4 regions of the Bacillus sp. 01N45 genome follow, and region 1 is predicted to be linked to each of the others. Evidence: riboswitches for the same ligand, from Rfam matches in the RefSeq annotation. Region 1 holds a riboswitch; each other region holds the start of a gene.
What was found. A riboswitch is a leader RNA that binds a small molecule or an ion and turns the genes downstream of it on or off. The one in region 1 is predicted to bind thiamine pyrophosphate.
Positions count from the first base shown of each region.

Region 2: linked by a shared signal. The riboswitch ahead of AC1DMU_RS20640 (MTH1187 family thiamine-binding protein) and the one ahead of thiC (phosphomethylpyrimidine synthase ThiC) in region 1 are both predicted to bind thiamine pyrophosphate.
Region 3: linked by a shared signal. The riboswitch ahead of thiT (energy-coupled thiamine transporter ThiT) and the one ahead of thiC (phosphomethylpyrimidine synthase ThiC) in region 1 are both predicted to bind thiamine pyrophosphate.
Region 4: linked by a shared signal. The riboswitch ahead of tenA (thiaminase II) and the one ahead of thiC (phosphomethylpyrimidine synthase ThiC) in region 1 are both predicted to bind thiamine pyrophosphate.

Region 1 is NZ_JBFTQW010000006.1:281,225-284,393, forward strand. Features, by position in the region: gene lldP (L-lactate permease) at 1-1,348, shown strand, start outside; TPP riboswitch at 1,420-1,535, shown strand; gene thiC (phosphomethylpyrimidine synthase ThiC) at 1,648-3,169, shown strand, end outside.
Region 2 is NZ_JBFTQW010000009.1:103,767-106,935, forward strand. Features, by position in the region: gene AC1DMU_RS20635 (methyl-accepting chemotaxis protein) at 1-1,082, shown strand, start outside; TPP riboswitch at 1,144-1,245, shown strand; gene AC1DMU_RS20640 (MTH1187 family thiamine-binding protein) at 1,346-1,666, shown strand; gene AC1DMU_RS20645 (ABC transporter permease) at 1,638-2,411, shown strand; gene AC1DMU_RS20650 (ABC transporter substrate-binding protein) at 2,408-3,169, shown strand, end outside.
Region 3 is NZ_JBFTQW010000013.1:65,915-69,083, forward strand. Features, by position in the region: gene AC1DMU_RS24425 (sensor histidine kinase) at 1-363, shown strand, start outside; gene thiT (energy-coupled thiamine transporter ThiT) at 572-1,240, opposite strand; TPP riboswitch at 1,327-1,428, opposite strand; gene AC1DMU_RS24435 (FeoA family protein) at 1,623-1,850, shown strand; gene feoB (ferrous iron transport protein B) at 1,847-3,169, shown strand, end outside.
Region 4 is NZ_JBFTQW010000002.1:513,880-517,048, reverse strand. Features, by position in the region: gene pdxR (MocR-like pyridoxine biosynthesis transcription factor PdxR) at 1-552, shown strand, start outside; gene ddlB (D-alanine--D-alanine ligase) at 557-1,471, shown strand; TPP riboswitch at 1,544-1,649, shown strand; gene tenA (thiaminase II) at 1,772-2,461, shown strand; gene AC1DMU_RS06875 (heterocycloanthracin/sonorensin family bacteriocin) at 2,756-3,097, shown strand.

The DNA.
Region 1 (3,169 bases):
TCGTGCATCTGTATTATCCATTACGAATGACCATCGTTTACTCGTTATTTTAATCGGTTTTTCATTTGGAGCATTTTTGGAAGGGGCAGCAGGATTTGGTGCACCAGTAGCGATTACCGCAGCGCTTCTTGCAGGTCTTGGGTTAAATCCTTTATATGCAGCGGGTCTGTGTTTAATCGCAAATACGGCACCAGTAGCGTTCGGAGCGATGGGAATTCCGATTACAGTTGCTGGACAAGTAACAGGTATTGATCCGCATAAAATTGGACAAATGGCTGGGCATCAATTACCGTTCTTATCATTATTTGTTCCGTTCTTTATCGTATTTTTAATGGATGGATTTAAAGGAGTAAGACAAACATGGCCGGCTCTATTTGTAGCAGGTAGCTCATTTGCAATTACGCAGTTCATTACAGCGACGTTCTTAGGGCCAGAACTTCCGGATATTACGTCAGCACTTGTAAGTTTAGTGAGTCTATCGCTATTCTTAAAAGTTTGGCAGCCGAAAGAAATCTATCAGTCTAAAGAAGCAAATAGTGAGGTAGCAGCAACGGCGATATCTATGCCGAAACTAACGGTAGGAAAAGTAGTAAAAGCATGGTCTCCATTCATTATTTTAACTGTGATGGTAGTCATTTGGAGCCAAAGTTTCTTTAAAGCGTTATTTGCTCCAGGCGGTGCTTTGGAAAGCCTTGTGTTTAAGTTTGAAGTTCCAGGCTTACACAATTTAGTAATGAAAGCAGAGCCAATTGTAAATAAACCGACGCCTTATGAAGCAATCTTGAAATTAGATATTTTATCAGCGACGGGAACAGCAATTTTAATTGCTTGTATCATTTCTATCTTTATTTTGAAAATGAGTGCAAAAGATGCAGTAGTAACATTTAAAGAAACGATAAATGAGCTTAAGATGCCAATTCTATCTATCGGATTCGTATTAGGATTCGCGTTTATCGCAAACTATTCTGGTCTATCTTCTACATTAGCATTAGCACTTGCAGGAACTGGCGGACTATTCCCGTTCTTCTCACCATTCCTAGGCTGGATCGGTGTATTTTTAACAGGATCCGATACGTCAGCGAATGCACTGTTCTCGAATTTACAAGCGATTACAGCGCAGCAAGTCGGTGTATCTGAAGTACTTCTCGTTGCAGCAAATACAACGGGCGGTGTAACAGGAAAAATGATTTCTCCGCAATCGATTGCAATTGCTTGTGCGGCAGTTGGACTTGCTGGAAAAGAATCAGATTTATTCCGCTTTACAGTGAAGCATAGTTTATTCTTCGTAATTATTGTTGGTATTATGACGTATGTACAGGCATATTATTTAACGTGGATGATTCCATAAACAACAAAAGAAATAAACTTTGCATTTTTCAGATTATCGTGTATGATGGGAAAGTATTGAAAATTAAATCAGTGATAAACTAGGGGTGCCTAACGTATGCGTAGGCTGAGAGAGAAGCGTGTGAACTTCTTAACCCTTTGGACCTGATCTGGCTCGTACCAGCGTAGGGAAGTTAACGGCTTTACATAATGATGTCTTTATGAGCCAGGTCCTTATTTTTTTATGGACCTGGCTCTTTTTATTTTGGCATACGCTGGCCATATCTTGTCCTTGTCACGTACAGGGGGGCAACAAAGGTTATGAAACAGTCTGTTTCAGCTGAGCAAATTGAATTGAAATCGAGTTTACCAGGAAGTAAGAAAGTGTATGTGGATGGACCACGCGCGGGTATGAAAGTGCCGATGCGCGAGATTGAACAAAGCGAAACGAACGGTATTCCGAATCCGCCAATTCGTGTATATGATACGAGCGGTCCTTATACAGATCCTGCGTATAAAGTGGAACTGGAAAAGGGATTGCAGGCGCCGCGCCACTCTTGGATCCTGGAGCGCGGAGATGTAGAAGCATACGAAGGGCGCGAAGTAAAACCAGAGGATGACGGTGTGAAAGTGGCTTTGAAACATACGCCTGTTTTCCCGCAAATGGATCGTCAGCCGCTTAGAGCAAAGCAAGGTGGAAATGTTACGCAAATGCATTATGCACGTAAGGGTATCATTACGTCTGAGATGGAATATGTTGCGATTCGTGAAGGAGTAGAGCCTGAGTTTGTTCGTAAGGAAATCGCGGAAGGTCGTGCCATTTTACCAGCGAATATTAACCATCCGGAAGCAGAACCGATGATTATCGGCCGTAACTTTCACGTGAAGGTCAATGCAAATATCGGAAACTCTGCTGTATCTTCTTCAATTGCAGAAGAAGTAGAGAAGATGACGTGGGCAACGCGTTGGGGTGCGGATACGATTATGGATTTATCTACAGGTAAAAATATTCATACGACGCGTGAGTGGATTATTCGTAACGCGCCTGTACCAGTTGGAACTGTACCGATTTATCAAGCGCTGGAAAAAGTAAATGGAATTGCAGAAGATTTAACGTGGGAAGTGTATCGTGATACGTTAATTGAGCAGGCGGAGCAAGGTGTGGATTACTTTACGATTCACGCGGGCGTATTACTTCGTTACATTCCGATTACTGCAAAGCGTACGACAGGTATCGTTTCACGTGGTGGTTCAATTATGGCACAGTGGTGTTTATTCCATCATAAAGAAAACTTCTTATACACTCATTTTGAAGAGATATGTGAAATTATGAAGCAGTACGACGTTTCGTTCTCTCTTGGAGATGGATTACGTCCAGGTTCGATTGCAGATGCAAATGACGAAGCACAGTTTTCTGAGCTTGAAACACTTGGTGAATTAACGAAGATTGCTTGGAAACATGATGTGCAAGTGATGATTGAAGGACCTGGGCATGTACCGATGCATTTAATTAAAGAGAATATGGAGAAAGAGCTTGATATTTGTCAGGGCGCGCCGTTCTATACACTTGGGCCGTTAACGACAGATATTGCACCAGGTTATGACCATATTACATCGGCAATTGGAGCGGCGATGATTGGCTGGTTTGGCACGGCGATGCTTTGTTATGTAACACCGAAAGAACATTTAGGTTTACCGAATAAAGATGATGTTCGCACGGGGGTTATTACGTACAAAATTGCTGCACATGCAGCTGATCTTGCGAAAGGGCACAAAACGGCTCATCAGCGTGATGATGCACTTTCAAAAGCTCGCTTTGAATTCCGTTGGCGCGATCAATTTA
Region 2 (3,169 bases), on a different contig from region 1:
TAATTGTGCGTAACGCACTTGCTCCATTGCGGGATTTACGTGAAGGATTGCGCAGAGTCGGTGAAGGTGATTTAAGTATTAAATTAGAGGAAAGACCAGATGATATTGGTATTATTAATGCGTATTTTAATAATACCATTGAGAAGTTTAAAGGAATTATAGATAAAGTGAAGCAGACAGCAGAACAGGTTTCCTCATCTTCGCAAGAATTGTCAGTGAGTACGAAAGAGAATAGCATGGCAGTCCAAGGAATCGTAAGTTCTATAGTTGAGTTAAGGGCTGGCGTTCAATCACAAGAAACTTCAGTACCAAAGTACTTAGGTATTGTATATGAAATGGAAGATAGGATGGAAGAGATAACTAATATTACAAAACAAATGGCGAAAGAGTCTGAAGGTACGACGCATCATTCAGTAAAAGGAAATGGTGTTATTGAACAGACGATTAATCAAATGAACATAATACAAAATGCAGTACAAGATTTATCTTCTATCATTCATTCTTTGGAAACAAGATCAAAAGAAATTAGTGATATTGTAAATGTAATTACAGGTATTTCAAATCAAACGAATTCGCTAGCTTTAAATGCTTCTATTGAAGCTTCACGTGCTGAGGCAACCGGAAAGGGATTTGCCGTTGTTGCTGATGAAGTGCGTAAATTAGCAGAGCAGACGGAAGCATCAGCAAAAGATATAGCGAAATTAATAGGGGAAACACAAGTTGAAACGGAAGAAGCTGTTGTTTCAATACAAAAAGCTTCAAAAGAAGTAGAATCCGGAATTAAACTTTTTCAAAGTAGTGGTGCTTTCTTTGAAAAAATTTCAAAATCAGCACAATCTGTTACAAATCAAGTTAGAGTTGTTTCTAGCAATTCAAGTGATATATTGAAAAATAGCCAAAATATTGTTCGTGTTGTAAATGAACTATCACTTATTGCAAATAAGTATGCAAATAGTAGTAATAATATTGAAGAAAGTATGAAAGAACAGGAAATGTCTGTACAAGATATTGCTGAATTAGCTAGTTCTTTAAGCTGGCTTTCACAGGAGTTACAAGAGTTAATAGGGGAATTCAAAAGTTAAATGAAATGATTATACGTGCTTTTGTTTGTTCAATAAAATAAATCATGCTACAATGAAAACGAATTAAGGACCGGGGAGCCAATTGGCTGAGAGGATGTAAACAAACATCGACCCTCAACCTGATCTGGATAATGCCAGCGTAGGGAGTTACTTAAAGTGATGTAGCATATGTTATTCTATAATAACTTGCATACAAGGCTTTCCTACGCAGTAGGAAAGCCTTTTCTTGTTTTAATATTTCATTTTATAAGGGGGATTTTACTATGTCACAACAAGTTACAATTTCATTTTCAGTAGTACCACAAGCGAAGAACAAAGATGTGTATTCTGTTGTTGATAAAGCAATTGAAGTTGTACAACAATCGGGAGTTCGTTATGAAGTAGGGGCAATGGAAACAACGCTGGAAGGAGAATTAGATGTACTTCTTGATATCATTAAACGTGCGCAACAAGCTTGTGTGGATGCTGGAGCAGAAGAAGTGATTACTTCTATTAAAATCCATTATCGTCCAAGCACTGGTGTAACGATAGATGAAAAGGTTTGGAAGTACCGTGATGAATATGCAAAACCAGAAGCAATCTAAAATAATTACAACAATTTGGCTTATCCTTCTCATAGCGATATGGGAAGGATCTGTTTCATTATTTAAAATTGAACCGTGGATTTTACCGAAGCCTTCTGCCATTGTTCAAGAATTAATTGGAATGAAAGATTTACTATTACCGAATACGATGCAAACGTTACAAGAGGTTCTAATCGGACTGTTTTTTGCGATTTTAATTGGGACAAGTATTGCAATTATTATGGATGTTATCCCTTTATTTCGTATTTTAATAAATCCGTTGCTTGTTATTTCGCAAACGATTCCAATCGTTGTACTTGCACCGTTATTTATTATTTGGTTTGGATATGGAATGCTACCGAAAGTAATGGTAGTAATACTCGTTTGTTTCTTCCCGATTGCGCTCAGCATTTTAGAAGGTTTTCAAACGGTAGATAAAAATATGTTGAAGTTGTTGCAAACGATGAAGGCAACGAAATGGCAAGTTTACCAGAAAGTAAAGTTTCCAGCAGTGCTGCCATACTTTTTCTCAGGTTTAAAAATTGCAGTTACATATAGCGTAATGGGAGCAATTATTGGGGAATGGCTCGGTGCAAGCGAAGGGTTAGGAGTTATGCTTACAAGAGCTACAAAATCCTTTCTAACAGCCCGAGTATTTGGTGTGGCGGCAATTATTGTTATGGTGACATTATGTCTGTATTTTATCGTGGAGTTTATGGCAAGAATAACAGCACCATGGATATATAGAAAGGACGGCAGAAAATGAAAAAAGGTTTAAAAGTTATGTTGGCTGCCTTATTAGCAGTAGGTGTAGCTGGATGTAATCCGGCGAAGAAAGAAGAAAGTGCAAGTAAAGATCAAAAAGTAAAAGTAGTATTAGATTGGTTTCCGAATACGAATCATACTGGCCTATATGTAGCGCAAACGAAAGATTATTATAAAAAGCAAGGATTAGATGTAGAGATTATTCAGCCAGGTGATAATGTGACAGCGGAGCAAATGATAGCTTCCGGAAAAGCTGACTTCGCAATAAGCGCACAAGAAAATGTAACGTTGGCTCGTGTGGAAGGTATTCCTGTTGTATCTGTAGGAGCAATCATCCAACATAATACTTCAGCTTTTGCATCACTTAAAAAAGATAATATGACGTCACCAAAAGATTTTGAAGGTAAACGTTACGGCGGCTGGGGAGGACCAGCAGAAGAAGCGACGTTGAAGACAATCATGGAGAAGCATCAAGCTGATTTTAATAAAGTTGAAAAAATCATCTTAGGACAAACAGATTTCTTTAAATCAATCGGTCGTGATGCAGACTTTGAATGGATATATTACGGATGGGATGGAATTGAAGCGAAGCGCCAAGGAAAAGAGTTAAATACGATTATGGTGAAAGACTTAGACCCAGCGCTTGATTTCTATAGTCCTGTTATTATTACGAGTGAAAAACATACGAAGCAAGATAAAGACTTTGTGAAAAAGTTTATGAGTGCAACGACAGAAGGTTATAATTTTGCAATTAAAGAA
Region 3 (3,169 bases), on a different contig from region 1:
AATATATGTTCATTTGAAGTAGTCGCAAATCAAAGTCGGATTGAACAAGTAATCGTGAACTTCATTACGAATGCCATACGTTATACACCGAATAAAGAGGATATTATTATTTCTACAATAGATGAGAAAGATCGTATAAAAGTGTGTATTGAAAATAAAGGTACTCACATTGAAGAAGAGCAATTAGATAAAATTTGGGACCGTTTTTATCGCGTGGATGCAGCTCGCCACCGTTCACAAGGTGGAACTGGGCTTGGTCTAGCTATTTCTAAAAATATTTTAGAACTGCACGATGCTGAATATGGGGCAGAAAATACAGAAGATGGTGTATTATTTTACTTTTATTTACCTAAAAAAGCGTAGATGATGCATGCTACGCTTTTTTAATTTATTTTCATATTATCTTTACCTAATCTTTATTTTTAAGCGATATAATCTGGTTAGAAAATGAGGTTATGTAAGGAGTCGATGAACCGTGCATAGCAAGTGGCTAAGTATAATGGTATTTATTTTCTTTTGTGCATTTATTGTATTTTTAATTGATATTACGATATAACAAAAAGAGCGCTTATTAAGCGCTCTTTTTGTTTGAATTTATTTGATAAGCATTGATGCTCTTGAATAAGCGAGGTGAAGTAAGAAATAAAAATATAAGTAAAACGGTACATAAAATAAAAGAACCGAGCATTGTACTGCCGTTTACGATTAATGAGTATAGAACTGCTGATTGACCTTTCGGTGCATATTGTCCCCAGAAAATAATACCAGCAATAAAGTGGCAGAAATAGCGAGCAAAGCTACCGATAAATGTAGCAAGGATAATATAAGCAAGGACTTTCTTACCTTCGTTTTGTTTTGATGAAGGTTTTTCTTTACGGCTACCTAAACTTGATTGTTCTAAGTTATTTTCATTAGACGTTAAAAGTGCTTTTTGAATTGGACGATAGAATAAGCCAGCAAATCCGATAAAAGCAAAGGCAATGAAGTACTCAATGAAAGCTTGAATAGGTGTTAAAATGTAAGCATCTCCTACGACAATTTGTAATAGTCCCCAAACTAAACCACCTAAGAAAGCTGATTTAAAGCCCCAGCGGTATGCAATAATAAAAATAGGAATCATAGCGAATGAAATGGAACCGCCTGTTGGAAGTTTGATTGATAATGGTAAAATGTCGATGACCAAGGCGAAGGCTGCAAGAATTGCAGATTCGATCATCGCTTGTAAATTGGTGTTACGCATGTTGTCTCCCCCTAAATCCAAGTTGTGCAAAAAAGAATAGATATCATAGGAGGATACGAAATACGTAAATAAAAAAGAGGTATGTATTTCGGACGTTTGCACAATCCCTGCGTTAGCATTAACTAACAGGTTCGAAGGGTCGGAACGAAGTGTTCCCTCTCAGCGGCATGGCTCCCCCAGTGATAACGAGATTCTTTATTTGCTATTGTTTATTGTAAGCGAAATGGATGAGAATGGCAAACGAATACAGTATGACAATGATTGAAATAGAATTGTAGCGAAATGTTAATAAATATGAAGCAAAAGGGTATAGTACAAGAGAAATAGAGTGTGCTATAATTTTTTTGAAAATAATTATCATTCTCTTCTGAGGGGGAAGGTTATGAGCTTAGTAGATATTAAAATCGGTGAGAAAGTGTTAGTAAAAAGCGTTCAGTCTTTAGATCATTTACTGAAGAGAAGATTGGCTGCTTTCGGTCTTTCTGAAGGAAGCGAACTTCGCATGAAGCAGAAAGCGATGTTCAAAGGTCCTTGTACATTGGAGTGTCGTGGACAGTTAATTAGTATTCGTCATTGTGACGCGAAAATGATAAAGGTGGAATTAGCGTGAATAAGGTAGCTTTGCTAGGGAATCCGAATACAGGGAAGACATCATTATTTAATGCACTTACTGGTTCTTATGAATACGTAGGAAACTGGAGCGGTGTAACAGTAGAAAAGAAGGTTGGTAAATTAAAAGATAAGCAAGGAACATTAATTGATTTACCAGGTGTTTATGATTTGAATCCAGTTTCGCGTGATGAAGGTGTCGTTACAAATTTTCTACTAACAGACGAATTTCATCATATGTTAAATATAGTGGATTCTTCGCAATTCGAGAGAAATATGCATTTAACGTTGCAATTACTTGAGTTTGGAAAGCCGGTTTCAATCGGATTAAATATGGTCGATGTGGCAAAGCAACGAGGCATTGTAATTGATGTAAAACGATTATCAGAGCTATTAGGTGTAACAGTCGTTCCGGTCGTTGCAAGAAGTGGAAAAGGCTGTGAAGAACTACTTGCTACTCTTAAAGAAAATGACAAAAACGAGAAAAAGCCATTCATTATTTCATATGGTGTACAGATGGATGAAGGAATTGGAGAGGTAATAGCTCTTTTAGAGACAGCGAATTATAAGCATCCAAGATGGTTAGCCCTTCAATTTTTAAGCAATAACGAAGTAGTAGAAAAAGAAATGAAAGCATTACCAATTTATAAGGAACTTGTAGCCATTCGATCTCGCTTAGAAGGAAAACTTGATTGTACGTTGGAAGAGCACATTTACAAAACTCGTGAAGCGTATATTGAAAAGTTAAAAACAAATGTTATGAAGCATGAGAAAGAAGGAAAAATTCCTTTTTCGGAAAAAATTGATAGATTAATTACACATAAAATTTTAGGACTTCCAATCTTTTTAGCAGTTATGTTTTTTATTTTTCAGGTTACGTTTACGTGGATTGGTACACCTTTATCCGATATGTTAGATGAATTTTTTGGTGGACAGCTTACGGATTGGGTAACGGCTGGGCTCACAAGTGTTGGAGCTTCTGATTTTATTCAAGCACTCGTTACAGAAGGTATTATTGCCGGTGTTGGTGCGGTATTAGTATTCGTTCCACAAATCTTTGCACTATTCTTTTTCATTTCATTATTAGAAGACTCAGGATATATGGCGCGAATTGCAGTTGTTATGGATAGAATTATGGAGTTCTTCGGTTTAAATGGAAAAGCATTCATTCCGATGATTATCGGTTTTGGATGTAATGTTCCAGGTATTATGGCAGCGAGAACGATTGAACAAGAAAAAGAACGTTTACTTACAGTTCTTGTAACACCATTTATGTCTTGTTCGGCACGTTTACCTGTATACGCATTATTTGCGGGAGTA
Region 4 (3,169 bases), on a different contig from region 1:
TCAGGTTCACACTTAGCACCATTATTAACTTTTGCTGGCGCTGGTAATAATGTAATTTATATTAGTAGCTTTTCAAAGGTACTTTTCCCTGGTTTACGTGTAGGCTGGATCATCGCCGATAAAGAACTGATTCATCATTTAGAAAGTGTAAAAAGAGCAAGAACGATTCACACATCTACGTTAGATCAAGCTGTTCTATTTCAATATTTACATGAAGGATATTTTGAAAAATATTTAAAAAAGGCAAGATCAGTTTATAAGAAGAAATATGAATTAGCTGTTGGGGCGTGTAACGAGTACATTCCGTTTCAAAGAATGACCGGTGATGGTGGACTTCATTTATTTATAGAGTTAGAAGAAAAAATTCATGCCCGCACACTTTTACAAAAGTGTTATGAGCAAGGGGTTACATTTTCTCCAGGAGATGTTTTTTATTCTGATGGAGGAGGAGCGACTACTTTTCGATTAGGATTTTCACGTCTGAAAGAAGAAGAAATAGTTCGTGGAATCAAAATAATCGGTGATACAATAAAAACTGAAATTTGGAGTTGAGGAAATGAGAATTGGCGTTATTATGGGGGGAGTATCCTCTGAAAAACAAGTATCAATTATGACTGGAAATGAAATGATTGCAAATTTAGATAAAAATAAATATGAAATCGTACCAATTACGTTAAATGAAAAAATGGATTTAATCGAAAAAGCGAAAGACATTGATTTTGCGCTGCTTGCATTACACGGAAAATATGGAGAAGATGGGACGGTTCAAGGCACGCTTGAAAGTTTAGGTATTCCATATAGCGGGAGCAATATGTTATCTAGCGGTATATGTATGGACAAAAATATTTCGAAAAAGATTTTACGCTATGAAGGTATAGAAACACCCGATTGGATTGAACTTACAAAAATGGCGGATCTAAATCTTGATGAATTAGAGAAGTTAGGATTTCCGTTAGTGGTAAAACCAAACTCTGGTGGATCAAGTGTTGGGGTAAAGATTGTATATGATAAAGATGAATTAATTTCAATGCTGGAAACTGTGTTTGAATGGGATTCTGAAGTAGTAATAGAGAAGTATATAAAAGGTGATGAGATTACATGTTCAATTTTTGATGGAAAACAGTTACCTATTATTTCAATCCGACATGCAGCTGAGTTCTTTGATTACAATGCAAAATATGATGATGTTAGTACAATTGAAGAAGTTATCGAACTTCCAGGAGAATTGAAGGAACGTGTAAACAAAGCGTCACTGGCTTGTTATAAAGCATTGAAATGCAGCGTTTATGCAAGGGTGGATATGATGGTAAAGGACGGAATTCCATATGTAATGGAGGTTAATACATTACCAGGGATGACACAAGCAAGTTTACTACCGAAAAGTGCAGATGCAGCTGGTATTCATTATAGTAAACTATTAGATATGATTATTGAAACTTCATTAAAAGCAAGAAAAGAAGAAGGATTTTAAGAAGCGCTATCATGAATACTTTTGACAGTAACATGAAGTATGTTATGATGAATACAATACGAAAATTAAATATTTATCCACTAGGGGGGCCTATTATAGGCTGAGATCAAATGAGAATTTGAGACTCTTAGTACCTGATCTGGTTAATACTAGCGTAGGGAAGTGGGAAGACATTACTATTTTATGAATAAATACTGTCAATTTCACTTTCTTTACGTTTGTAAAGAAAGTTTTTTTATTTTACAGATTTAATAACTGTGGGTAAATACTTAAATTTTATACTTTATTGGAGGGATTTAAATGACATTTTCACAATCATTACGTCAAGAAGTAGATTCAATTTGGGAAGCTAGTTTTCATCACCCTTTTGTAAAACAACTTGGTGAAGGAACGTTAGATTTAGCTAGTTTTCGCTATTACGTACTTCAAGATTCATATTATTTGAGTCACTTCGCTAGAGTACAAACTTTAGGAGCTGCAAAAGCACTGGAATTAGAAACGACAGCTCGTATGGCACACCATGCTCAAAATACATACGAGGCGGAATTATCTTTACATGAGAACTTTGCGAAGAAACTAGGGATAACACAAGAAGAGAAAGATAATTTTATCCCTGCTCCAACTGCATACGCTTATACTTCACATATGTATCGTGCTGCGTATGAAGGACATTTAGGCGATATCATTGCAGCAATTTTACCTTGCTATTGGTTGTATTATGAAATTGGGGAGCGTTTAAAAGAATGTCAGCCAGAAGAGCCAATTTATAACGAATGGATTTCTGCTTATGGATCTGATTGGTTCCGTACATTAGTTGAAGAGCAAATTACACGGTTAGATACTATCGCTGAAAAAGTGACAAAGTCTGACCGGAAGCGAATGAAACAGCATTTTATTATTAGTAGTCAATATGAATATTCGTTTTGGGAAATGGCTTATACTTTAGAAAAGTGGCCAGTGAATACAGAAGTAGAAGATGTCATTGGATAATGAGTAGGGGTATTGCTATACATAGGTATGGATAATACTTATGTATATGATTTCACAAAAGAAGTATCGCAAAAAGACGCATCAATCTAAGTGCGTCTTTTTTCAATTTATAAAAATGAGCCTATGGAAAAAATAACCTAAAAATAGGTATATGAACAAGGTGCATTATCTAGTGATAGGTCATATTTTGTAGGGGTACGTATTGAACTTAGTTTATAGCGCTATTTCTACTTAGATTTAACGAACAGAAATATAAGAAAGCATTGGAAAAGTTGAAGTTTATAAACGGAGGTAATGAAAATGAATAAGTTTCAACAAGAACTACAAGCGTTAAGCCTTAATGATTACCAATCTGGAAATATTGTGTATTGGGACCAACAAAACCAATATCCATATTACTATATTGAAGATGCTGCTCGTCGCTGTGGCGGTTGTGGTCGTTGTGGAGGTTGTGCAGGTCGCTGTGGTGGATTTCGTTGTGGTGGATTTCGTTGTATTGGTTGCTTCGGTTGTTTTGGTTGTGGAGGTTGTGGAGGTTGTGGCGGCTGTGGCGGCTGTGGTAGTTGTTCTAATTGTTTTAGTGGTTTTAATGGTACTACTGATACAACTGGTACTATTGTAACATATGAATATTGATAAGAGAAAAAAGGAATCCAATAGTGAAGTATTATATAATTTTTATTAAAGAATTTAATAAAAACACATGTA